2 linked regions of the Constrictibacter sp. MBR-5 genome follow. The protein of the gene in region 1 binds, or shares a complex with, the protein of each later gene. Links are inferred from orthologs where the notes say so. Each region holds a gene or a part of one and is shown in the gene's direction. Other genes may lie near its edges. The genes, in order: ABIE65_RS16100 and dapF.

Region 1 (11,527 bases):
GATGATCCATCGAGACGACCTGGTGCTGTCATGACCCTGGCGATGCCGCTCGCTGAGACCGACGACGTCGGCACGACAATGCGCCGCATCGGCGAGCGCGCCCGCGCCGCCGCGTCGGTCCTGGCACTGGCGCCGTCCGCGGCGAAGGATTCGGCACTGCATGCCGCCGCCGCCGCCATTCGCGCACGCGCGCCGGAGATTCTCGCCGCCAACGCCCGCGACCTCGCCGAGGCGCGCGACCTGTCGGCATCGATGTCCGACCGGCTCCGGCTGGACGAAGGCCGCATCGAGGGCATCGCGCGCGGCCTGGAGGAGGTCGCCGCCCTGCCCGACCCGATCGGCCAGACGATCGCGGAATGGACCCGCCCGAACGGGCTGCGGATCGCGCGCGTGCGCGTGCCGCTCGGCGTGATCGGCATCATCTACGAATCCCGCCCGAACGTAACGGCCGACGCCGGCGGGCTCTGCCTGAAGTCCGGCAACGCCGCCATCCTGCGCGGCGGATCCGAGAGCTTCCACAGTTCGCGCGCCATCGCAGACTGCCTGCACGAGGGACTGCGCGCCGCCGGCCTGCCGGAGGACTGTATCCAACTGGTGCCGACCCGCGACCGGGCGGCCGTCGGCGCGCTCCTCGGACTGCGCGGCCTCGTCGACGTGATCGTGCCGCGCGGCGGGCGCTCGCTGATCGAACGCGTGATGAACGAGGCGAAGGTGCCGGTCATCGGCCATCTCGAAGGCCTGGTGCACATCTATGTCGACGCCACCGCCGACCTGGAGGAGGTGCGCCGCATCGTGCTGAACGCGAAGCTGCGGCGCACCGGCGTCTGCGGCGCGGTCGAGACGCTGCTCTTCGACCGGGCGGCGGCATCGACCCACATGCCTCCCGTGATCCGCGACCTGCTCGATGGGGGCTGCGAGGTGCGCGGCGACGCGGCGGTGCGCGACGTGGATCCGCGCGTCCTGCCCGCGGCGGACAGCGACTGGTCGACAGAGTATCTCGACGCGATCGTGTCGGCGCGCGTCGTCGACGGCCTCGACGCCGCGATCGACCACATCAACCGCTACGGTTCGCATCATACCGATGCGATCCTGAGCGAGGACGCGGACGCCGCCCGGCGGTTCCTCGATCGGGTGGACAGCGCCATCGTGCTGCACAATGCCTCGACCCAGTTCGCCGACGGCGGCGAGTTCGGCATGGGTGCCGAGATCGGCATCTCCACCGACCGCTTCCACGCCCGCGGCCCGGTCGGCGCCGAGCAGCTGACCAGCTATAAATACGTCGTCCGCGGCGACGGGCAGGTCCGGCCATAGCCACCTCGATGCAGCGGCCGGCGCGCCTCTCCGGCGTGGTCGGCCATCGCGCGACAGGCCGGATCGGCCTGCTCGGCGGCTCGTTCAATCCCGCACATCGCGGTCATCGCCACGTCAGTCTCGAGGCTCTGCGGCGGCTTCGCCTGGACGAGGTCTGGTGGCTCGTCTCGCCGCAGAATCCGCTGAAGGCCGCCGACGGCATGGCCTCTCTTTCCGCGCGTATGCAGCGCGCCGGGCGGGTGGCGGCGCATCCGCGCATCCGGGTGACGGATCTGGAGCGCCACTTCGGCACCCGCTATACGGTCGACACCGTCCTGGCGCTGCGGCGACGCTTTCCGGGCATCGACTTCGTCTGGCTGATGGGCGCCGACATCATGATCCAGATGCCGCGCTGGAGCCGCTGGCCGCAACTCTTCCGGATGGTCCCCGTTGCGGTCTTCGCCCGGCCTACCTACTTCTCCAGGGCAATGGCAGGCAAGGTGGCGCACAGGTTCCGGCAGGACCGGGTCCCGCTTTCAGGTGCCGGCGATCTGGCCGGGCGCGTTCCGCCGGCTTGGACGTTCATTCCCATACCCCATGACAACACATCGGCGACGGACATACGCGCGCGGCTTTCGTGCTGGCCGCCCGCCACTGCAGGAGGATCACGGTCATAATCGGCTCCGACGCGACCGCCGGACGGCTCCACGCCGCCCACCCCGATGCCCAGGACCGCCCCGAGGCGAAGGACTACGGCGCCGAAAAGGGCAGCATCCTGGATCTCACGCTGCAGCGCCTGGACGACGACCAAGCGCAGGATGTCGTGGTGATCGATCTCCGCGGCAAATCGTCGATCTGCGATCAGATGGTGGTCGCGTCCGGTCGGGCGCAGCGCCACGTCGCCGCGATGGCCGAGCATCTGGCCGAGGACCTGAAGCCGCTGATCGGCCGTGCGCCGGCGATCGAGGGGCTGCCGGCCGGCGACTGGGTGCTGATCGACGCAGGCGACGTGATCGTCCACCTGTTCCGCCCCGAGGTCCGCGCCTTCTACAACCTGGAGAAGATGTGGGGCGTCGAGCTGGCGGAAGCGGCGCCGAGCCGCTCGAACGCGAGCTGAACCGCCGTTGCGCCTGTTGGTTGCCGCCGTCGGCCGCGCCCGCGGCAGCGCTGCAGGAGCTCTTTACGACGAGTACGCCCGCCGGATGACGTGGCCCCTCGACCTGCGCGAGGTCGAGGTGAGACAGGCCCTGCCGCCGCCCCGGCTGAAGGCGCGCGAGGGTGAACTGCTCCTGGCGGCGGTGCCCAAGGGATCGCGGGTGGTGGCGCTCGACGAAACGGGCCGCAGCCTCGACAGCGCGACCTTCGCCGCCCTCCTCGGCGGCTGGCGCGACGAGGGGGTCCCGCAGGCGGCGTTCCTGATCGGCGGCGCCGACGGCCATGACGCGCCGGTGCGTGCGGCGGCGGACCTGACCCTCTCGTTCGGCGCAATGACCTGGCCCCATCTGCTGGCTCGCGCCATGCTGGCGGAGCAGCTCTATCGGGCGACGACGATCCTGGCCGGCCACCCCTATCATCGCGCCTAAAGCGGGCGCCGCAAGGCCGCCCGACATTGCCGATTCTACATGATCGCAGGGCCGCAAAGTTGCTGCGGGCAAGCGATCGCATGATAGGTTGAAGGCCGGTCCCGCGGCCCGAAAGCCCGCCACGCGCATGTTGCCAACCGTTCCGGTCGCCCACCGCTACAGCAGCGCCCGCTCCGCCCGACTGTGCGGGGCGATGGTGGCCGTGGTCGCGGCCACGGTTGCCTTGCCGCTCGCTGACGCGGACGCGCAGGTCCGCGACGAGGATCGGGCGAAGAGCGAGATACGGTCGATCGACCGCGCCATCGACCTCGCGCGGGAACGCAGGGAACGCCTGGACGCAGAAGCGGCCAGACACGCTCAGGAGGTGGAGGCGCTGCGCGCGCAGTCGGTCGAAGTCGCCCGGCGCGTGCAGGATCAGGAAGCGGCAGCCTCCGCGACGGAGCTTCGCCTGCGCGATCTCCGGCGCGAGACCGCAGCGGCGGAACAGAGCCTGAATGACGGACGCGACCGCATGGCGGTGACCTTGGCCGCGCTGCAACGCCTCGCGCGCCGGCCGCCCGAGGCGATGATCGCCATGCCGACCAGCCCGGTCGATACCGTGCGGACGGCGATGCTGCTCGGCGCGGTGGTCCCGCCCCTGGAGCGGCAGGCCGTCGAGCTGCGCGACCGGCTTGCGACGCTCGCCGCCCTCCGCGAAGAGGGCAGGCGCGAGCGCACGGCGCTGGCCAACCAGCTGGCAGCGCTGCGAAGCGAACGCGCCGAACTGGCCCGACTGGCGGAACGAACCGCCGTCCTCCGCGATCGCGCGGCGGCCGAGCGCCAGGATGTCGTCGCCCGGCTCGACAGCATGGGCAAGGAAGCCGACGACCTGCGCGACCTGATCAAGCGGCTGGAAGCGGAACGACGCGCGGAGGAGGAGCGCCGCCGGGTCGAAGCGGAGCGCCAGCGTGCCGAGGCGGCACGACGGCGGGCCGCGGAACAGCGCCGGCTCGCCGAAGAACAGCGGCGCGCGGAGGAAGAGGCGCGCCGGCGGAACGCGCCGCCACCGGTCGCGATGACGCCGCCACCGCGCCCCGCCGAGTTGCGCGAGTCGCAGCCCCCACCACCGGTGGTACCGCGCGGCTCGTCGCGGACGGCCCCCCCGGCCCGCGGCAGGATCGTCATGGGCTACGGCGATGCACCGCCGCCGCGGGATCGCGGTGTCGTACTGGAGACACGCGGCGATGCGCAGGTGGTGGCGCCACGCGAGGGCACCGTAGCCTATGCGGGAGATTTCCGCGGCTATGGCCGACTCTTGATCATCGACCATGGCGACGGGTATCATTCGGTGCTGATGGGCTTCGCGCGAATCGATGCGCGCCCGGGCCAGCGGGTGATCGCCGGGGAGCCCGTCGGTGTCATGGGTGCATCCGAAAGAGGGAACCCCCACCTCTATGTCGAGCTGCGCCGCAACGGGCAGCCTACCAATCCGCTGCCCATGCTGGCGGCGCAGAGGGAATAGCAGGGCATGATCGGACGAATGATGCTGGCGGCCACGGTGGCCGTCACGGTCGGTTGCGCAACCGCGGTCGACGTGAGCGCCCAGAACAAGGGCTCGGAGACCTACCGCCAGCTCAACCTGTTCGGCGACGTGTTCGAGCGGGTGCGCTCCGACTATGTCGAGCCGGTGACCGACGAACAACTCGTCGAATCCGCGATCAACGGCATGCTGACGGCGCTCGACCCGCATTCCAGCTACCTGAACGCGAAGAATTTTCGCGACATGCAGGTGCAGACGAAAGGCGAGTTCGGCGGCCTCGGCATCGAGGTCACGATGGAGAACGGCTACGTCAAGGTCGTCTCCCCCATCGACGATACGCCCGCCTTCCGCGCTGGCCTGCAGCCCGGCGACCTGATCACGCACCTCGACGGCGAGTCCGTCCAGGGCATGACCCTCGCCGATGCCGTCGAAAAGATGCGCGGCGCGCCGAAGACCACGCTGAAGGTCACGATCCGGCGCGGCGAGGAGGCACCCTTCGACGTGACCCTCACCCGCGACGTCATCCGCATCCAGTCGGTGCGCTCGCGCGTTGAAAAGGATATCGGCTACATCCGCATCACCTCGTTCAGCGAGCAGACCGACGAAGGCCTGCGCAACGCCATGAAGCGGCTGAAGGAGGAGATGGGCGACAAGCTGCACGGCGTGCTGCTCGATCTGCGCAACAACCCGGGCGGCCTCCTGGACCAGGCGGTCGCCGTGTCCGACGACTTCCTGGACAAGGGCGAGATCGTCTCAACGCGCGGCCGGCGGAAAGAGGACGTGCAGCGCTACAACGCGAATTCCGGAGACATCGCCGCAGATCTGCCGATCGTCGTGCTGATCAACGGCGGCTCGGCGTCGGCATCCGAAATCGTCGCAGGCGCCCTGCAGGATCATCAGCGCGCGCTGGTCGTCGGCACCCAGTCGTTCGGCAAAGGCTCGGTGCAGACCATCGTTCCCATCCCGGGGCACGGTGCGATCCGCTTGACGACGGCGCGCTACTACACCCCGTCGGGACGCTCGATCCAGGCGAAGGGCATCGAGCCGGACATCATCATCGAGCAGGCGCGCATCGAGCCGTTGACCGTCGAGGGTCGCCGGCGCGAGGCCGACCTGCGGGGTGCCCTGCGCAACGACGCCGAACGTGCCGAGCCGACGTCCGGCCCGGCGCCGCAAGCACCCGCCGCACCGGCCGTCACGCCCCAGCCCCAGCCTCAGCCTCAGTCCCAGCCGGGAGGCCAGCCGGGCTCCGAGATGGAAGACGAAGAGGTCGAGGCGATCCCGCCGGTCCTTCAGGGCGGACCGCAGGACTATCAGCTGGCGCGCGCCTTCGACCTGCTGCGCGGCATCTCGCTGTACCAGAAGCGGATCACGAAGTAGGGAGCGGATGGTGCCCAGCGGCCGTTCGGAGCCGGCATATCCCGGGCAGTCCCGCCGTCGCCCCGCCCGGCCGAAGCGATGAGGCGCGCGCCACTCTTCGCCGCGTGGGCCGCGACCCTCGCCGTCCTGGCCGGTGTCGTGGCGTGGGTGGAGTTGGGGGAAGAGCCCGATCGAACCGACGCTCCGACGCTGACGCTGGTCATTCCGGACCGCCCGGCTGCCCCTGCGCCAGTACCCGCGGAGGCACCGCCGGCGGAGGCACCGCCAGTACCGGCAGAAGCGACAGCACCGGCAGCGCCCCCGGCCGCAGCGGCACCGGCCGAGCCGGCGCCTGCCGGAGAAAAGCCGGTCGTGGCACCCGTGGAGCCTCCGGCGGCACAGGCGCCGCCGACGCCCCCCGAACCGGCGCCCGCACCAGAGCCCGCCCCCGCGCCCGAACCTGTTGCGGTGCCCGAACCGCCCGCCGAGCCCCCCGGCGCCACCCCCGCGGAGGCCGCGGCTCCGCCGGTGCCCGCGGAACCGCCACCCCAAAAGGAGCCCAGGCAGGAGCCGCGGGCTGAGCCGGTGTCCCCGGACGCCGCCACAGCGGCGACGACCGGCTTCCAGGGCGTCGATCCGAGGCTCGTGGAGGACGGTCCGAGCGGTCCGCTCCCCGTGATCGGGCCGCTCGGCCGGAAGCCTTGGCAGGTCTATGCCCGCCCCTTCGCACCGAACGCAGAGAAGGCACGGATCGCCGTAGTCCTCAGCGACCTTGGCCTCAGCACCGCGGCGACGGGCAAGGCGGTGAATTCGCTGCCGCCGGAAGTGTCGCTGGCGTTCCTGTCCTACGCCGACGCCGCTGCCGTCTGGCTGCAGCGCGCCAGGGCCGATGGCCATGAGGTCCTGATCGCCGTCCCCATGGAACCCGCCGCGAAGACCGACGATCCCGGCCCGCGCGCGCTCACCACGGCGGCCGCCCCGGACGCCATGATCGACGCGCTGGAATGGCATCTGTCGCGGGGCTCCGCTTATGTCGGGATCGCGACCTATATGGGCGGCGCGTTCCTGTCGACGGAGAGCGCCGTGCGCACGATCGTCGCCCCGCTGCGCGACCGCGGCCTGCTTCTGTTCGACGCTTCCGCGACCAATCCCGCCATCGCGGCGCGCGTCACGGCCGAACTCGGCGTGCCGTTCGCGGCAGTCGACCGGATCATCGACCCTGTACCGTCACGCGCGGCCGTCGACCGGCGGCTGGCCGAGGTGGAGGAGATCGCGCGCCGTCGCGGCAGCGCCATCGCCCTTGGGCGCCCCTATCCGGTCACGATCGATGCGATCGCCGCCTGGGCGGCCACGCTCGCCGACCGCGGCTTCGAACTCGCACCGCTGTCTGCCATGGTCGGCGGGGACAAGCCGAGCCAGCCGGCCCCCAACGCCGCCCCCGACGCCACCCCCGCTCCGGCCTCTGCCCGGAAGGCACGGCCATGACCGTCGGACACCCGCACATCCTGCCCGGCTATCGTCCCTGCGTCGGGCTGCTGCTGCTCAATGCGAACGGCGAGGTTTTCGTCGGGCGGCGCCTGGACACCCAGGACGCATGGCAGATGCCGCAGGGCGGCATCGATCCCGGCGAGGAACCGCGAACCGCGGTCCTCCGCGAAATGCAGGAGGAGATCGGTACGGGGAAGGCGGAGATCATCGCGGAGAGCGACCTATGGCGGCATTACGAACTGCCGGCCTCGCTCGCGCGCCGCGTATGGGGCGGCCGCTATCGCGGCCAGGCGCAGAAATGGTTCGCGCTGCGCTTCACCGGCCAGGATGCGGACATCGACCTGACCGCGACGCCCCATGTGGAGTTCGACGCTTGGCAGTGGGTGGCTCTCGACCGGCTCGTCGACCTGATCGTGCCGTTCAAGCGCGATGTCTATCTGGAGGTGGTCGACGAGTTCGCGCCGCTGATCCGGGGAGCCGCGCCGCGCTGACCTCGGCGGGGAGGCGACAAAGCCGCCCGAAACCGCTAGGCTGTCCGTACCAATGGATGACAGAACCATTCCCTGACGGATGGAGGGAGCGAGACATGGAATTCGAGTACTCGGAGCGGACCAAGGAGCTGAAGGCCCGCGTCGAAGACTTCATGAACCGGTACGTCTACCCCAACGAAGAGCTCTACTATCAGCAGCTCGACGAGGGTGGAAACCGCTGGAAGGTCGTGCCGATCCTGGAAGAGGTGAAGCAGAAGGCCAAGGCCGAGGGCCTCTGGAACTTCTTCCTGCCGGAGAGCGCGAGCGGCGCCGGCCTGACCAACATGGAGTACGCGCCCCTCTGCGAGATCATGGGCCGCGTCCACTGGGCGTCCGAGGCGTTCAACTGCTCGGCGCCGGACACCGGCAACATGGAGGTGTTCGAGCGCTACGCCAGCCCGGAGCTGAAGAAGAAGTGGCTGGAGCCGCTGCTGAACGGCGAGATCCGTTCGGCCTTCGCGATGACCGAGCCGCGCGTCGCCTCGTCCGACGCGACCAACATCGAGACCCGCATCGAGCGCGACGGCGACCACTACGTCATCAACGGCCTGAAGTGGTGGACCAGCGGCATCGGCGACCCGCGCTGCAAGGTGCTGATCCTGATGGGCAAGACCGACCCGTCGGCGCCGACCTACCGCCAGCAGTCGATGATCGTCGTCCCCGTCGACACCCCAGGCATCACGAACCTGCGCATGCTGAACGTGATGGGCTTCGACGACGCCCCGCACGGCCACGGCGAGGTCGAGTTCAAGAACGTCCGCGTGCCCAAGGAGAACCTGCTCCTCGGTGAGGGCCGCGGCTTCGAGATCGCCCAGGGCCGCCTCGGCCCGGGGCGCATCCATCACTGCATGCGCATCATCGGCGTCGCCGAGCGGGCGCTGGAGATGATGTGCAAGCGCGGCACGGAGCGCGTGACCTGGGGCAAGACCCTGGCCGAGCGCGACAACTTCATGGAGCGCGTCGCCAACGCCCGCATCAACATCGAGATGTGCCGCCTGCTGACGCTGAAGGCCGCCTGGATGATGGACACCGCCGGCAACAAGACTGCCCGGCAGGAAATCGCGATGATCAAGGTCGCGGCGCCGAACATGGCCCTCAAGGTCATCGACGACGCGATGCAGGCGCACGGCGGCGGCGCCATGAGCCAGGCCTTCAAGCTCAGCTACATGTGGTCGCGCATGCGGGCACTGCGCTTCGCCGACGGTCCGGACGAGGTGCACCGCCAGCAGATCGCCAAGCTGGAACTGCGCCGTCAGGTCGACTGGCCGCCCCGCGCCGCTCGCGCCGCGGAATAGTCGTATGCCCGCCATCGAGCGGGTGCCCGGTTCCGCACGGGGCCGCAGCCAGGCCAGCGCCTGGGGCGACCTCGTGTGGGCGGTCGCGACTGGGCCGGACAAGTCCGGCTCCGTCTACGACCAGACCCGGGGCGCCCTCGGCGTCATCGACGAATGCCTTTCCAAGTCCGGCACGGACAAGTCGCGGCTCGTGTCCGCGACGGTCTACGTCACCGATATCGCCACGAAGGGCGAGATGGATCGGGCATGGTGCGAATGGCTCGGCAACGATCCCGGCCACTGGCCCCAACGCGCCTGCATCGGCGTCCAACTCGCCCCAGGCGACCTCGTCGAGATCGTGGTGACGGCGGCCCGATGAGGCCGACCGGCGACCCGGAGCGCGGGCGTCCCGCCCGCCTTCTTCCGTCTTTTCTTGGAGTGAGCCGCGGCTGATGACTGTCGGGTGGCACTCTCGCGGGTACCTTCCGCATCTCGATGCCCCCGACATCGTCCAGTCGGTAACCTTTCGGCTCGCTGACAGTCTTCCACAGAATGTCCTGCGGGCGCTCCGCTCCCGACGCGTCGCATCGCAAGAGCTAAGACGCAACGTCGAGAAGCTGCTCGATTGCGGCTACGGTTCATGTGCACTGCGCATTCCCGAGATCGCGGGTCTGGTCGAGCATGCATTGCTGCATTTCGATCGGGAACGCTACCGCGTCCTCGCCTGGAGCATCATGCCAAACCATGTCCACGCCGTGCTCCGCGTGAACGACGGCCATACGCTCTCATCGATCGTGCACTCCTGGAAATCCTACACGGCCAAACGCGCACGCGAGTTCTCGCCCGGCGAAGGCCGCTTCTGGCAGCCTGATTACTTCGATCGCTATGTCAGAGACGACGAGCACCTCGCCGCAACGATCTCGTATGTCGAGTACAATCCGGTCAGGGCTGGGCTTTGCGCGGAGCCCGAGGATTGGCCGTTCAGCAGCGCTCGGTGCAGAGGCGGCCCGCGATCCGAACGTCCGGCGCCATAATTGCCGCCGCGAGAACCAAGGTGCGGGCGAGACGCCCGCGCTCCGAGGCGGAGCGCCTCGAGCCTGGACGCTGCCCCCTCACCACGCCTAAATGTCTTCCGCGCCGCTTCGACCCGACGGCGAAAAGGACGTAGCGATGGCCAGGACCGAACCCGTCCCCGTTTCCGTGATCACCGGCTTCCTCGGAAGCGGCAAGACCACGCTGCTGTCGCATCTGCTAAAGCGGCCGGACATGGGCCGGACCGCAGTGATCATCAACGAGTTCGGCGAGGTCGGCCTCGACCACGACCTCGTCTCCTCGGCCACGGACGACACGATCCTGATGGAGAGCGGCTGCATCTGCTGCACCATCAAGGGCGATCTGGTCGACACCATGCGCGACCTGCTGGCCCGGCGCGCCAAGGGCGACCTGCCGCCGTTCGAGCGGCTGCTGATCGAGACGACCGGCCTCGCGGATCCGGTCCCGATCCTGCACACGCTGATGGGCGATCCCGTCGTCGGCAGCCACTACCGGCTCGACGGGGTCGTGACCACGATCGACGCGATCAACGGCGACAGCACGCTCGACAGCCAGGAAGAATCCGTGCGCCAGGTGGCGATGGCCGACCGGCTGCTGCTGACCAAGACCGACCTCGTCCGGGACCCGGTGTCGCGGCGCGACCTGGAAAAGCTCCGCGAGCGGCTGAAGGCCCTTAATCCCGGGGCGCCGATCCAGGAAGTGCACGACGGTGAGGCGGACCCGAAGACCCTCTTCGAGGCGGGCCTCTACAATCCCGAGACCAAGAGCCCCGACGTCGCCCGCTGGCTGCGCGAGGAGGCCTACCACGCGGCCCAGCACGACCATGACCACCACGGTCACGACCATGGCGACCACGATCACCACCACCATCATCACAAGCACGACGACGCCTTCAAATCCTTCGTGCTGACCTGCGACCAGCCCTTGGCATGGAACGTCTGGGTCGGCTGGCTGGAGGCGCTGGTGGCGAGCCGCGGCGGCGACCTGCTGCGGATGAAGGGCATCCTGAACGTCGACGGCCTGGACCGTCCGGTCGCCGTGCACGGGGTGCAGCACCTCTTCCACCCGCCCGTCATCCTCGATGGCTGGCCGAGCGACGACCGCCGGTCGCGCATCATCTTCATCACCCGCAACGTCGGCGCCGATGCCCTGAAGGCGATGCTGGACGCCTGGGCGCAGCCGGGAGCGAGCGTGCAGTGAACGAACAGCAATACCCCCTGCCCGAGCCCGCCGTCGCGGCGGCGCTCGGCACGATCAGCTTCAATACGGACGGCCTCGTCGCCGCCATCGCGCAGCAGCACGACACGGGCGAGGTGCTGATGATGGCCTGGATGAACGCCGAGTCCGTCGCGGAGACGCTGCGCACCGGCCGCGTCTGCTACTGGTCGCGGTCGCGCAAGGCGCTCTGGCGCAAGGGCGAGACGTCGGGGC
Region 2 (11,540 bases), on another replicon or contig:
GCGGCTCGGCGTGCTGCTCTGCTCCAGCCAGCATCCAGACACGCCGTCCTGGGCGACGGCGGAGCTGACCTGGGGGCTGATCCTGGCGTCGTTCCGCCAGATCCCGCAGCAGCTGGCCGGCATGCGCGAAGGCCGGTGGCAGGTGAGCGTCGGCACCACGCTGCGCGGCCACACGGTCGGCCTGTGGGGCTACGGCCGCATCGCCAGGGCGGTGGCCGGCTATGCGCAGGCGTTCGGCATGGATGTGCTGGTCTGGGCGCGCGAGGCGTCGCGCGAGCGGGCGCGGGCCGACGGATTGGCCGCGGCGGAGAGCAAGGCGGCCTTCCTGGCCGAGGCCGACGTGGTGTCGCTGCACATGCGCCTAGTCGACGCGACCCGCGGCATCGTGACAGCCGACGACCTGAAGCGGATGAAGCCGACGGCCCTGCTGGTGAACACCAGCCGCGCCGGCCTGATCGCGCCGGGCGCCCTGGTCGAGGCGCTGCGGACCGGCCGCCCCGGCATGGCCGCGGTCGACGTCTACGAGAGCGAGCCGATGACCGACACGGCGAACCCACTGCTGGCGATGGACAACGTCATCTGCACGCCGCACATCGGCTATGTGACGCGCGAGGAATACGACATCCAATTCACCGACATCTTCGACCAGATCAACGCCTATGCGGCAGGCGCCCCGATCAACGTCATCAACCCTGAGGCGCTGGAGACGGCGCGGCAGACGGCCTGAACGGCGGACGGCGCGGACCCTTCCGGATCCGCGCCGTCCCTACAGAGTCGCCCGGGCGCGTGGCCCGGACGGATGCGCTCAGTTGTGGTATTCGCTGCCGAACGCCCAGCGCAGGCGGAACATGAAGTTGTGGTTGTCGAACTCGCTGTGGCCGAGGAGCGCCGTATAGTCGAGTGCGGCGGTCATGTCGGGACCGAGCTGGGTCGAGACGCCGACGCTGGCGAGGTAATAGTTGTCGTCCTCGTCGTCGGTGCTGCCGCTGAACGGCGCGCCGCCACCGGCGAGCCGCGCCGAGATCGAGCGCGAATCGTCGAGGAACTCGTGCTCGTAGGCGAGAGACGCACGCGGCACGAACATGCCGAAATCGGTCTGGATCGAATAGGCCGCGCGGACGCCGATCTGGCCGGTCAGCGAGTCGACGCTGTCCTTGTCGACGTTGAGGGCACCGGCGCCGCCGCCTTCGGTATAGCCCTTCACCGTTACATCGGTGTAGCGCGCCTCGGCGAACGGCCCGAGGGCGAGCGCGTTGTCGGCGAACATGAAGTCGTAGCCGCCGCGCAGCGAACCGCCCCACTGCCAGCCGTCCGTATCGCCCGACAGCGTGGCCGGCGCGCCGGCGGCAGTACCGCGGTTGTAGTCGTACTCGTTGTAGGCGGCACCCAGGGTGGCGTCGAGATAGCCCGTCCCGGCGAAGGCGTAAGAGCCGTAGACCATGGCGAGGTAGGAGTCGGTGTCCATTTCGCCGTTGAGGTTCTTGTAGTCGCTGCTGAAGTTCGAGTAGCCGACGGCCGCGCCGACCAGGAAGTTGCCGAAGGTTCGGTCGACGCCGACGGTGGCGTTGATCGCGCGGAAATCGTAGCCGAACTGGTTGGCCGTGGTGCTGCGGTCGCCGACGTCCAGCGAGACCGAGGCGTAGCCGAGCCAGTTGCTGGTCGAGAAGAGCGGGATCATCTCGCCGCCTGTGGCCGCCTGGGCGACCTGGAGCGCCGAGGCGATGGTCGCCATGTCGTTCGCCGACGCACCCTGCATCGCCGAGAAACCGACGGGGTCGGTCGAGCCGATCTGCACGAAGCTGTTGTCGCCGGCCATCGCCGTCCGTACCGCCGGCGCGTTCGCCTCCGGGTTGGCACGTGCCGTCTGCTGGGCGGGCGTGACGAGCCGGTCGTAGCCATCGCGGCGGCCGGTCAGACGCAGACCGATGTGGTTGGTGTGGGTGCGGATGGCGAACATCGCCATCGAGGTCATGCTGCCGACGATCGACACGAGGGGGCGCGCATCGTCGCCCTGGGCGATCGCATCGCCCAGGCAGTCCTGCAGCGCGGCGGCGAAGGAGGTGGCGAACAGGCCGCCCTGGCGCAGGACGTTGAGGTCGGCGACGCAGCCGCCGCCCTGCTGCTGCAGGATCAGGTCGACATAGTCGGCCTGGGTGGTGTCGAAGCCCTGAACCAGGGTGACGCCGGCGACCTTGACGAAGCCGCCCTGCCCGTCCGCGACATAGGCGTTGGTGCCGTCGGTCAGCATGGCCTCCTGGCCCTGCGGCGTCGTGATCTGCTGATTCACGATACCGAAGAGCCGGGCGTTGCTGGCCTGCAGCGCCGTCTGGATCGAAGCGAAGGTCAGCGCCGGCTTGCCGTTGTCGCGGTCCTCGTCCGTGACCAGAAGCAGGAATCTGTCCGAGCCCTGGCGGTAGGCGATGTTGTTGAGCGCGAAGTCGATGCCGTCGTAGCCGTCTTCGAAGCCGCCCGACGTTTGCAGCGCATTCGACGCCGCGACGAAGTCCGCGACGCTGCCGAGGTCGTTCCCGCCGATCGGGAACTTGCGCGGCGCCGGATTGCCGGCACCATAGCCGACGAGACCGTACTGATTGTCGGCCCGGCCGCGACCGGCCAACGCTGCATCGAGGTCCGGGACCAACTGGCGGATGAAGTCCTGCTCACCGCCCATCGAACCCGATTCGTCCATGATCGTGACGAAGTCGATCGCCTGGGCGCTCGCCTCGACGGAGGCGAGCACGAGCCCGATCGCGGCGCCCGCAGAAAGGGCTCTGAGATAGCGTGTTCTGTTCATGGTTCCCCCCGGTCGGCCGAAAGCGCCGGCCCCGTATGATCCGCAAGTCGATTGTTGCCATCGCAGCGACGCGCGCAACTTGATCTGCATCAAGGCCATGGCGGCACCGCGTGTCGGACCTCTGGTAGCGCGGGAAATCGTAAACCGCAAGCGACTGACATCACACATCAATTTACTGAGAACGCATCTCAGGGCATGTCCCTTCACGACATTTTTATCACTGTCGCGAACGGCGAAATCACGGACCATGCGATATTTTTGCAACTTTCTGCCGCCGAGTCGGTTCGGCGTGACAGCAGCCACGTCCGGACATATCCTCTGGGAAAGCATCTCGGCCCGCGCAGGCCGCAGACTCCGGTATCCAGAAGAGGAGACGTCCCGTGACCGTCACCATCCGTCCGCTGCACCCCGTCTTCGTCGGCGAAGTCGACGGGATCGACATGCGCCGCCCCCTCACCCGCGACGAGGTCGCGGCGGTCGAGGCCGGCATGGACCAGTATGCCGTGCTGGTCTTCCACGGGCAGGACATCACCGACGAGCAGCAGACGGCGTTCAGCCGCAATTTCGGGCCGCTCGAGACGCCGGGTTCCAGCAGCAACATCACCAAGGCCGCCGACCGGCGCCTGGGCAATGCCGAGATCGCCGACATTTCCAACCTGGACAAGGACAACAAGCTGCTGGCGCGCGACGCCCGGCAGCGGATGTTCAACCTGGGCAACCAGCTCTGGCACTCGGACAGCTCGTTCAAGGCGACGCCGGCGAAATACTCGCTGCTGTCGGGACGCCAGATCCCGTCGACCGGCGGCAACACCGAGTTCGCCGACATGCGCGCCGCCTACGACGCGCTTGACGATGCGACCAAGGCCGAAGTCGAGGACCTGATCTGCGAGCATTCGCTGATCTATTCGCGCGGCCTGCTGGGCTTCACCGACCTGACCGAGGAGGAGAAGGCGGCGTTCAAGCCGGTGCTGCAGCGCCTCGTCCGCACGCATCCGGTCTCGGGCCGCAAGTCGCTCTATCTCTCCTCGCACATCGGCACGATCGTCGGCTGGCCGATGCCCGAGGCGCGCGCCTTCATCCGCGACCTGGTCGAGCACGCCACCCAGCGCGAATTCGTCTACTCGCACCGCTGGAAGCAGTACGACCTGGTGATGTGGGACAACCGCCAGACCATGCACCGCGCCCGCCGCTATGCCGAGACGACCGAGGTGCGCGACATGCGCCGGACCACCGTCGCCGGCGACGCGCCGACGGTGCAGCAGCAGGTCGCGGCGTAATTTGGCAGAAGGGGGCGGGCGGGACGCCCGCGCTCCGGTACCGCCTTTGCTGGACACATCCCCGCGCATCGCCATATTAGGCGCGTCATGTTGGACAGTCCGGCCATGCGCGGTGCGCCCTTCGTCAAGATGCACGGGCTCGGGAACGATTTCGTCGTCCTCGATGCGCGGACGCGCGCGCTCGACCTGACCGACGCGCAGGTGCGCGCCATCGCCGACCGGCGCACCGGCGTCGGCTGCGACCAGCTGATCGTGGTGCGACCGGCGCGCGACGCGGGCGCCGACGCCTTCATGGAGATCCGCAACGCCGACGGCGGCGAGGTCGAGGCCTGCGGCAACGCCACGCGCTGCGTCGCCGGCATGCTGATGGGCGAGAGCGGCCGCGACGCGGCGATCGTCCAGACGGTCGCCGGCCTTCTCGGCGGCAGCGCCGCCGCGGGCGGCCGGGTGACCGTCGACATGGGCGTGGCCCGCACCGGCTGGGCGGAGATCCCGCTGCGCGAGGCGTGCGACACGCTGCACGTGCCACTCTCGCTCGGGCCGCTCGGCGATCCGGTGGCGACCAATATCGGCAACCCGCACGCGACCTTCTTCGTCGCGAACGTCGACGAGATCGACCTGGCGACCCTGGGGCCGCAGCTTGAGCATCATCCGATCTTTCCGCAGCGCGCCAATATCGGCGTCGCGCACGTCACACCCGAGGGCGGCCTGCGCCTGCGCGTCTGGGAGCGCGGCGTCGGCATCACCCAGGCCTGCGGCACCGGTGCCTGCGCCGCGATGGTGGCGGCGGTCCGCCGCGGCCTGACCGGCCGGCGCGCCACGATCGTGCTCGACGGCGGACCGCTGGAGATGGAATGGCGGGCCGACGGCCACGTCATGATGACCGGCGCCATCGCGACCAGCTTCAGCGGCTTCCTCGACGCCTCGCTGCTCGGCTGACGGTCACCATGCCACCAGAGATCGTCACCTTCGGCTGCCGCCTGAACACCTACGAATCCGAGGTGATGCGCGAGCATGCCCGGACGGCCGGGCTGGAGAACGCGATCGTCTTCAACACCTGCGCCGTGACCGCCGAGGCGGAGCGGCAGGCGCGGCAGGCGATCCGCCGCGCCCGGCGCGAGCACCCGGACGCTACCATCATCGTCACCGGCTGCGCCGTGCAGATCGACCCGGCCGGATTCGCGGCGATGCCGGAGGTCGACCGCGTCCTGGGCAACGAGGAGAAGCTGGAGGCGCGCAGCTTCCTGGCCGATGCGGCACCCGTCCTGGTGAACGACATCATGTCGGTGCGCGAGACGGCGCCGCATCTGGTCGAGGGGCTGGAGGGCCGCGCCCGCGCCTTCGTGCAGGTGCAGCAGGGCTGCGACCACCGCTGCACCTTCTGCATCATTCCCTACGGGCGCGGCAACAGCCGCAGCGTCGCGATCGGCCGGATCGCCCAGCAGGTCCGCACCCTGGTGGAGACCGGCTACAACGAGGTCGTGCTGACCGGCGTCGACATCACGTCGTACGGCCCCGACCTGCCGGGAAGCCCGACGCTGGGCCAGATGGTGCGCCGGGTGCTGGCGGCGGTGCCCGAGCTGCCGCGGCTGCGCCTGTCGTCGCTCGACCCGGTCGAGATCGACGACGACCTCTGGCGCCTGATCGCCGAGGAGCCGCGGCTGATGCCGCATCTGCATCTCAGCATCCAGGCCGGCGACGACATGGTGCTGAAGCGGATGAAGCGGCGTCACCTGCGCGCCGACGCCATCGCCTGCTGCGCGCGTGCCCGCGACCTGCGCCCGGACGTCACCTTCGGCGCCGACCTGATCGCCGGATTCCCGACCGAGACCGACGCCATGTTCGAGAACAGCCTGGCGCTGGTGGCGGAGTGCGACCTGACCTGGCTGCACGTCTTTCCCTATTCCGCGCGCAAGGGCACGCCCGCCGCGCGCATGCCGCAGGTGCCCGGCGACCTGCGCCGCGAGCGCGCCGCGCGCCTGCGTGCCGCCGGGAGCGACGCGGTCAGCCGCTTCCTGGCGACGCGCGTCGGCGGCACGGCACAGGTGCTGGTCGAGCGCGGCCGCCAGGGCCACACCGAGCAGTTCGCCATGGTCGAACTGGACCGCGAGGTGCCGCCCGGCAGCCTCGTCACGGCCGACCTGACCGGCAGCGACGGCACCCGCCTTCAGGCAAGGATCGCCGCATGAGCGACGACATGGACGACGGCACGGACGCCCAAAAGGCGGAGGGCGAGCGCCAGGGATGGTTCCAGCGGCTGCGTGCCGGCCTCGCCCGCTCGTCCGAGCGGCTTACCAGCGGCATCGACCGGATCTTCGTGCGCCGGCGCCTGGACGAGAAGGCGCTGGAGGAACTCGAGGAACTGCTGATCCTGGCCGACATCGGCCCGTCCACGGCGGCGAAACTGACCGCCGAGCTGGCGCGATCCAAGCTGAACCGCGACGTGACGCCCGAGGAGATCCGCACCGCGCTGGCCGAGCAGATCGCCGCGATGCTGGAGCCGGTCGCGCATCCGATCGACATCGAGCGCGGGCACAAGCCGCACGTCTTCCTGGTCGTCGGCGTCAACGGCGCCGGCAAGACCACGACCATCGGCAAATACGCCTACTTCCTGGGCGACGAGGGCAAGAAGGTGCTGCTGGCCGCGGGCGACACCTTCCGCGCCGCCGCGGTCGAGCAGCTGAAGGTCTGGGGCGAGCGCACCGGTGCCGAGGTCCTGTCGCGGCCGACCGGCGCCGACGCCGCCGGCCTCGCCTTCGACGCCATGACGAAGGCCAAGGCCGAGGGCGCCGACATCCTGATGATCGACACCGCCGGGCGCCTGCACAACAAGGCGAACCTGATGTCCGAGCTGCAGAAGGTCGTGCGGGTCATCAAGAAGCAGGACCCGACCGCGCCGCACGAGACCCTGCTCGTCCTCGACGCCACCACCGGCCAAAATGCGCACGCCCAGGTCGAGACGTTTCTCGACATGGTCAATGTCACCGGCCTGATCGTCACCAAGCTGGACGGCACGGCGAAGGGCGGCGTGCTGGTCGGCCTCGCCGAGAAGTTCGGCCTGCCGGTGCATGCAGTCGGGGTCGGCGAGAAGATCGACGATCTGAGGCCGTTCGACGCCACCGACTTCGCCCGCGGCCTGATGGGCCTGTCGCCGCACTGAGCGGTCGGTCGATCCCCTGAGTGCGGCGCGCGCCCATCGGGACGGCGCGCAATCGTCCGGCATCCTGTTCATCTTACGGAACCGCTCCGGCACGCCCGCATTGTTGGGTGCGGCTCGCGGAGGGCCGCGTCCCCTCGCCAGACAGCCGGAGATCGCCCATGTTCATGCACAACAAACGGTTGATGTACACCGTACGGGTATCGGAGACCAATCCGAAGCTCGCCAGCCTGATGCTGGAGCAGTTCGGCGGGCCTCAGGGCGAACTGGCGGCGGCGATGCGCTACTTCACGCAGGGGATCGCGGAGGAGGATGCGGGTCGGAAGGACCTGCTGATCGACATCGCGACCGAGGAACTGAGCCACCTGGAGGTGATCGGCACCATCGTCGCGATGCTGACCAAGGGCGCCAAGGGCAAGCTGGCCGAGGGCGCCGAGGAGGCGGCGGAGGCGCTGACCGGCATGACCGCCGGCGGCGAGAGCCACACGCTCAACCTGCTCTATGGCGGCGGGCCCGCGCTGATCAATTCCGGCGGTGCGCCCTGGACGGCGGGCTATGTGGATTCGATCGGCGATCCGACCTGCGACCTGCGCTCGAACATCGCCGCCGAGGCGCGGGCGAAGATCGTCTACGAACGCCTGATCAACATCACGACCGATCCCGGGATCAAGGATGCGCTCGGCTTCCTGATGACCCGCGAGATCGCGCACCAGAAGTCGTTCGAGAAGGCGCTCTATTCGATCGAGAACAACTTCCCGGCCGGCAAGCTTCCCGGCATGCCGGAGTTCGCCGACAAATACTACAATATGAGCCAGGGCGACGGGGACATGCGCGGCCCCTGGAACCAGGGCGACCAGTGGGAGTATGTCGACGGCCGCGACGAGCAGGCGGCGGTCGACGGTGGCGACGGCGGCGCCTCGGTCAAGCTGGACCGGATCGAGTCGAAGGCCGTGACCCAACTGGCCGAGCGTACGATGTCGATGCCCGACGGCGACCCGACGACCGGAGCCGACCTGGGTGCCGGCCCCGGCGCCGGCAAGACCAAGGACGTCGGCAAGCCGGCGAAGCGGTCGGTGAAGAAGTAGGCGGGGTTTCTGGCGTCACGGCTCCGCGCCCGGTGCGGGGGAGCCGTGACGCGGCCTCGCAGCCTTGGTGACTAAGTGCGGATGCCGAGCAGACGATAGGCCGGGCACCAGCCGATGGCCGCGGTACCGATGGCGACCAGCCCGAGCAGGCCGAACCAGCGCATCTCCCCCTCGACGAGGAAGAGCATGGACAGGAGCGCGAGCCCGATCACCACGCGCGCGATACGGTCGACGGTTCCGACGTTCCTGGTCATGAAGGCCTCCTGAGGGTTCCCGGCACGATCAATAGGCCGCGCCGAGGGGCGCAGCCTTGAGATGGATCAACGCCGCACGCCGCCGCCGAAGGTTGACGCAGATCAATGTGACGCGCCCCGCTGCCGCTAGGCTTCGATCGAGGGCGGTGCCGGGCGCCACAGGGGCCATCGGCACCGCACCTCAACGATCCACCGGAGCGGGAGGGCGGGCGCATGCCGGTAGCCGAACGAGGCCGCATCTCGCGACGCGCCATATTGGCCGCGGCGGGTGGCTTGGCCGCGCTGGCGGTCGCGCCCGGCGCAGGCCGCGGCACACCCGTGCGGACGAAGGCGCGCATCGTCATCGCCGGCGGCGGGGCGGCCGGCCTCACCGTCGCGTCGCGATTGCGGCGCGCGCTCGACGGTGCCGACATCGTCCTGCTGGAGCCTCGGACCGACCACTTCTACCAGCCGGGGTTCACCCTGATCGGCGCGGGGCTGAAGCCGGCCGGATATGCGCAGCTGAAGACCGCGGACTTCCTGACGCCGGACATACGCTGGGTGGCCGACACGGCGTCGACCTTCGACCCCGACGCGAACATGGTCGTCACGGGCAGCGGCAGCCGGCTCCCCTACGACTTCCTGGTCGTCGCCACCGGGCTGCGGCTCGACTACGCGGCGATCGCGGGCATGGACACGGGCCTGATCGGACGGGAGGGGATCGCCAGCGTCTATGCCGGCCCCGATGCGGCCGCGCGGTCCTGGGACGCCCTCGCCCGCTTCGCGGAGACAGGCGGCGTCGGCCTGTTCGGCCGGCCGGCGACCGAGATGAAATGCGCCGGCGCGCCGCTGAAGCAGACCTTCCTGGCCGACGACACCCTGCGCCGGGCCGGGACGCGCGGCCGCAGCGAGATCGTCTACAACGCGCACAACCGCACCCTGTTCAGCGTTCCGCTGGTGGACGCGCGGCTGCGCGAACTGTTCGCGCGCCAGGCGTTCGCGGTGAACTGGGACCATGTGCTGATCGCCATCGATCCCGGCAGGCACGTCGCCACCTATGCGACTCCGGCCGGACCGGTCGAACGCGCATGGGACTTCATCAACGTCATCCCGCCGATGCGGGCGCCGGACGCGGTGCGCAACAGCCCGCTGCCCTGGCAGGCCGGCCCCTTCGCCGCGGACGGCTGGATCGAGGTGGACAAGGCGACGCTGCGGCACCTGCGCTATCCGAACGTCTTCGGCGTGGGCGACGTCAACGGCGTGCCGAAGGGCAAGACAGCGGCGAGCGTGAAGTGGCAGGCGCCGGTGGCGGTCGACCATCTGCTCGGCACGATCACCGGCAAGGGCGGCACCCAGCGCTACAACGGCTACACCTCCTGTCCGCTGATCACCCGCGCCGGCGAGGCGATGCTGGTCGAGTTCGACTACGACAACAACCTCACCCCGTCCTTCCCCTTCGTGCCGCCGCTCGAGGAGCACTGGCTGTCGTGGATCATCAAGGAAAAGGGCCTCAAGGCGAACTACACCGCGATGCTGCGCGGTCGCGCGTAGGGCCTGCGCAAGAGGAGGCGCGCCCGATATGAAGGACTTCACGATCCTGTCGATGCTGGCGATTCTCCAGGAGATGCTGGGCGGACTGTTCTGGCCGGCCGCCGCGGCGGCCGTCGCCGTCGCACTCCTGCTGGTCGCGGCGCTGGTCCGTCAGCACGGATTCCACGGCCGGGCTGCCCGGATCGGGCTGGCCGCGGGCGCCGTCGCGGCGGCAGCCGCCATGCTCGCCGCCCCTGCCCTGACCCAGTCGGAGTTCGCCAACCTGCACGGTCTCCTCGACTGGGGCCTGCTGGCTGCGATCGGTCTCGCGGCCTTCCTCGGCTGTACGGCGACGGTGTTTGCGCTGTTGGGCGCGGCGACGGGGCCAGGACGGCGGGCGTGAGCGCGCCGTCGCGGCGAACCCCCATGATTTCCTCTCAGGACCGGCGTATCGTCCCGCAGGGGCGGCGCTGACGGCAGCGCCGTCCATCTTCTTCGGGACAGGACGATGTACCAGGACGCGGTGCGGGCCTTCCGTCAGGGGCGCGTGGCGGAGGCCGTGCGCTTCGCGTGCGAGATCGGGGAACGACAGCCGGACTACCAGCCGGCACAGCTGCTGCTGGCGGAGATCGCGGCGCGCCAGGGGCGGCGCGAGGCACAGCGCGACCACCTGGTGAATGCGCTTGGCGCCGGCCGGATCGACGGCCCGGCCGCCGCCCACGCGGTCAAGCTGGTCGGCGACACCGGCGACGCCGCGGGCATCCGGCGCCTGCTCGCGATCCTGCCGCAGCGGACGAACGAGGTCGGCCTGCTGGTGCAGGCGGCACTGACGGCGCTGCGGCTGGGCGCCACGGACGAGGGCGTCGCCCTGCTGCGCAGCCTCGCAGCTAAGGTCGACCATCCGCAGATCCACTACAATCTGGGCACCGCGCTGAAGAACGCCGGCGATCTGGCGGGCGCCGAAGCGGCCCTGCGGCGGGCCGCGACGCTGGCCCCGGACCTCGCGGAAGCACATCACAATCTCGGCAACCTGCTGCTCGACCAGGGCCGCGCCGGGGAGGCCGCGACCCATTATGCGGCGGCCAGCCACGTCCGGCGCCGGGTGGGCTCGGAGACGCGCTGGAACCCGGACCTGTTCGAGAAGACGACCAAGGCGAAGCTGCGCCACGACATCGATCAGGTCGGCTTCATGCGGCAGCAGGGCGTGGATTTCGACGGCATGGACGCACTGGAGGCGCTCTATGCCGAGGCCCTGGAGGCCATGCCGGCGGACCTCGGTGCCACGGAGCCGGCCCCCCTGCCCGCTGCGACGCGCGACCGGATGGCGGCGGTCTACAATCGCATGCATTACGTCCATCCGGCGGAGCGGATGGACGCACCGATCGTCAATCCGGAGATCGACTGGGCACGCATCGAACGCGACTATGCCGCGAACGGCCCCGGCTGGATCGTGATCGACGACTT

Evidence for each region.
Region 2: the proteins of ABIE65_RS16100 (region 1) and dapF are in contact, whole or in part, in a solved structure (PDB 5YGU), measured with the Escherichia coli proteins. The link is inferred for Constrictibacter sp. MBR-5 from one-to-one orthologs.

Annotation. Positions count from the first base shown.
Region 1 is NZ_JBEPTK010000007.1:157,389-168,915, forward strand. Bases 5,996-8,981 are described here. They hold ABIE65_RS16100 (RNA pyrophosphohydrolase), read left to right. Parts: upstream 5,996-7,232; coding sequence 7,233-7,730; downstream 7,731-8,981. Other genes in these bases: ABIE65_RS16090 (hypothetical protein), read right to left, coding at 5,996-6,130; ABIE65_RS16095 (divergent polysaccharide deacetylase family protein), read left to right, coding at 6,337-7,236; ABIE65_RS16105 (acyl-CoA dehydrogenase family protein), read left to right, coding at 7,826-8,981. Outside these bases: proB (glutamate 5-kinase), read left to right, coding at 1-34; ABIE65_RS16060 (glutamate-5-semialdehyde dehydrogenase), read left to right, coding at 31-1,311; ABIE65_RS16065 (nicotinate-nucleotide adenylyltransferase), read left to right, coding at 1,320-1,967; rsfS (ribosome silencing factor), read left to right, coding at 1,928-2,407; 23S rRNA (pseudouridine(1915)-N(3))-methyltransferase RlmH, read left to right, coding at 2,415-2,873; ABIE65_RS16080 (murein hydrolase activator EnvC family protein), read left to right, coding at 3,001-4,374; ABIE65_RS16085 (S41 family peptidase), read left to right, coding at 4,381-5,772; more of ABIE65_RS16090, read right to left, coding at 5,972-5,995; more of ABIE65_RS16105, read left to right, coding at 8,982-9,064; ABIE65_RS16110 (RidA family protein), read left to right, coding at 9,069-9,422; ABIE65_RS16115 (REP-associated tyrosine transposase), read left to right, coding at 9,496-10,077; ABIE65_RS16120 (CobW family GTP-binding protein), read left to right, coding at 10,214-11,296; hisI (phosphoribosyl-AMP cyclohydrolase), read left to right, coding at 11,314-11,527. UniProt on the Escherichia coli protein: Master regulator of 5'-end-dependent mRNA decay.
Region 2 is NZ_JBEPTK010000002.1:481,475-493,014, reverse strand. Bases 3,095-6,093 are described here. They hold dapF (diaminopimelate epimerase), read left to right. Parts: upstream 3,095-4,176; coding sequence 4,177-5,010; downstream 5,011-6,093. Other genes in these bases: mtaB (tRNA (N(6)-L-threonylcarbamoyladenosine(37)-C(2))-methylthiotransferase MtaB), read left to right, coding at 5,019-6,093; ABIE65_RS06340 (TauD/TfdA dioxygenase family protein), read left to right, coding at 3,175-4,071. Outside these bases: ABIE65_RS06350 (D-2-hydroxyacid dehydrogenase family protein), read left to right, coding at 1-727; ABIE65_RS06345 (autotransporter domain-containing protein), read right to left, coding at 806-2,794; more of mtaB, read left to right, coding at 6,094-6,260; signal recognition particle-docking protein FtsY, read left to right, coding at 6,257-7,231; ABIE65_RS06320 (manganese catalase family protein), read left to right, coding at 7,390-8,313; ABIE65_RS06315 (YgaP family membrane protein), read right to left, coding at 8,385-8,567; ABIE65_RS06310 (NAD(P)/FAD-dependent oxidoreductase), read left to right, coding at 8,781-10,097; ABIE65_RS06305 (DUF5368 family protein), read left to right, coding at 10,126-10,479; ABIE65_RS06300 (tetratricopeptide repeat protein), read left to right, coding at 10,585-11,540. UniProt on the Escherichia coli protein: Involved in the succinylase branch of the L-lysine biosynthesis and in the biosynthesis of the pentapeptide incorporated in the peptidoglycan moiety. Catalyzes the stereoinversion of LL-2,6-diaminopimelate (L,L-DAP) to meso-diaminopimelate (meso-DAP).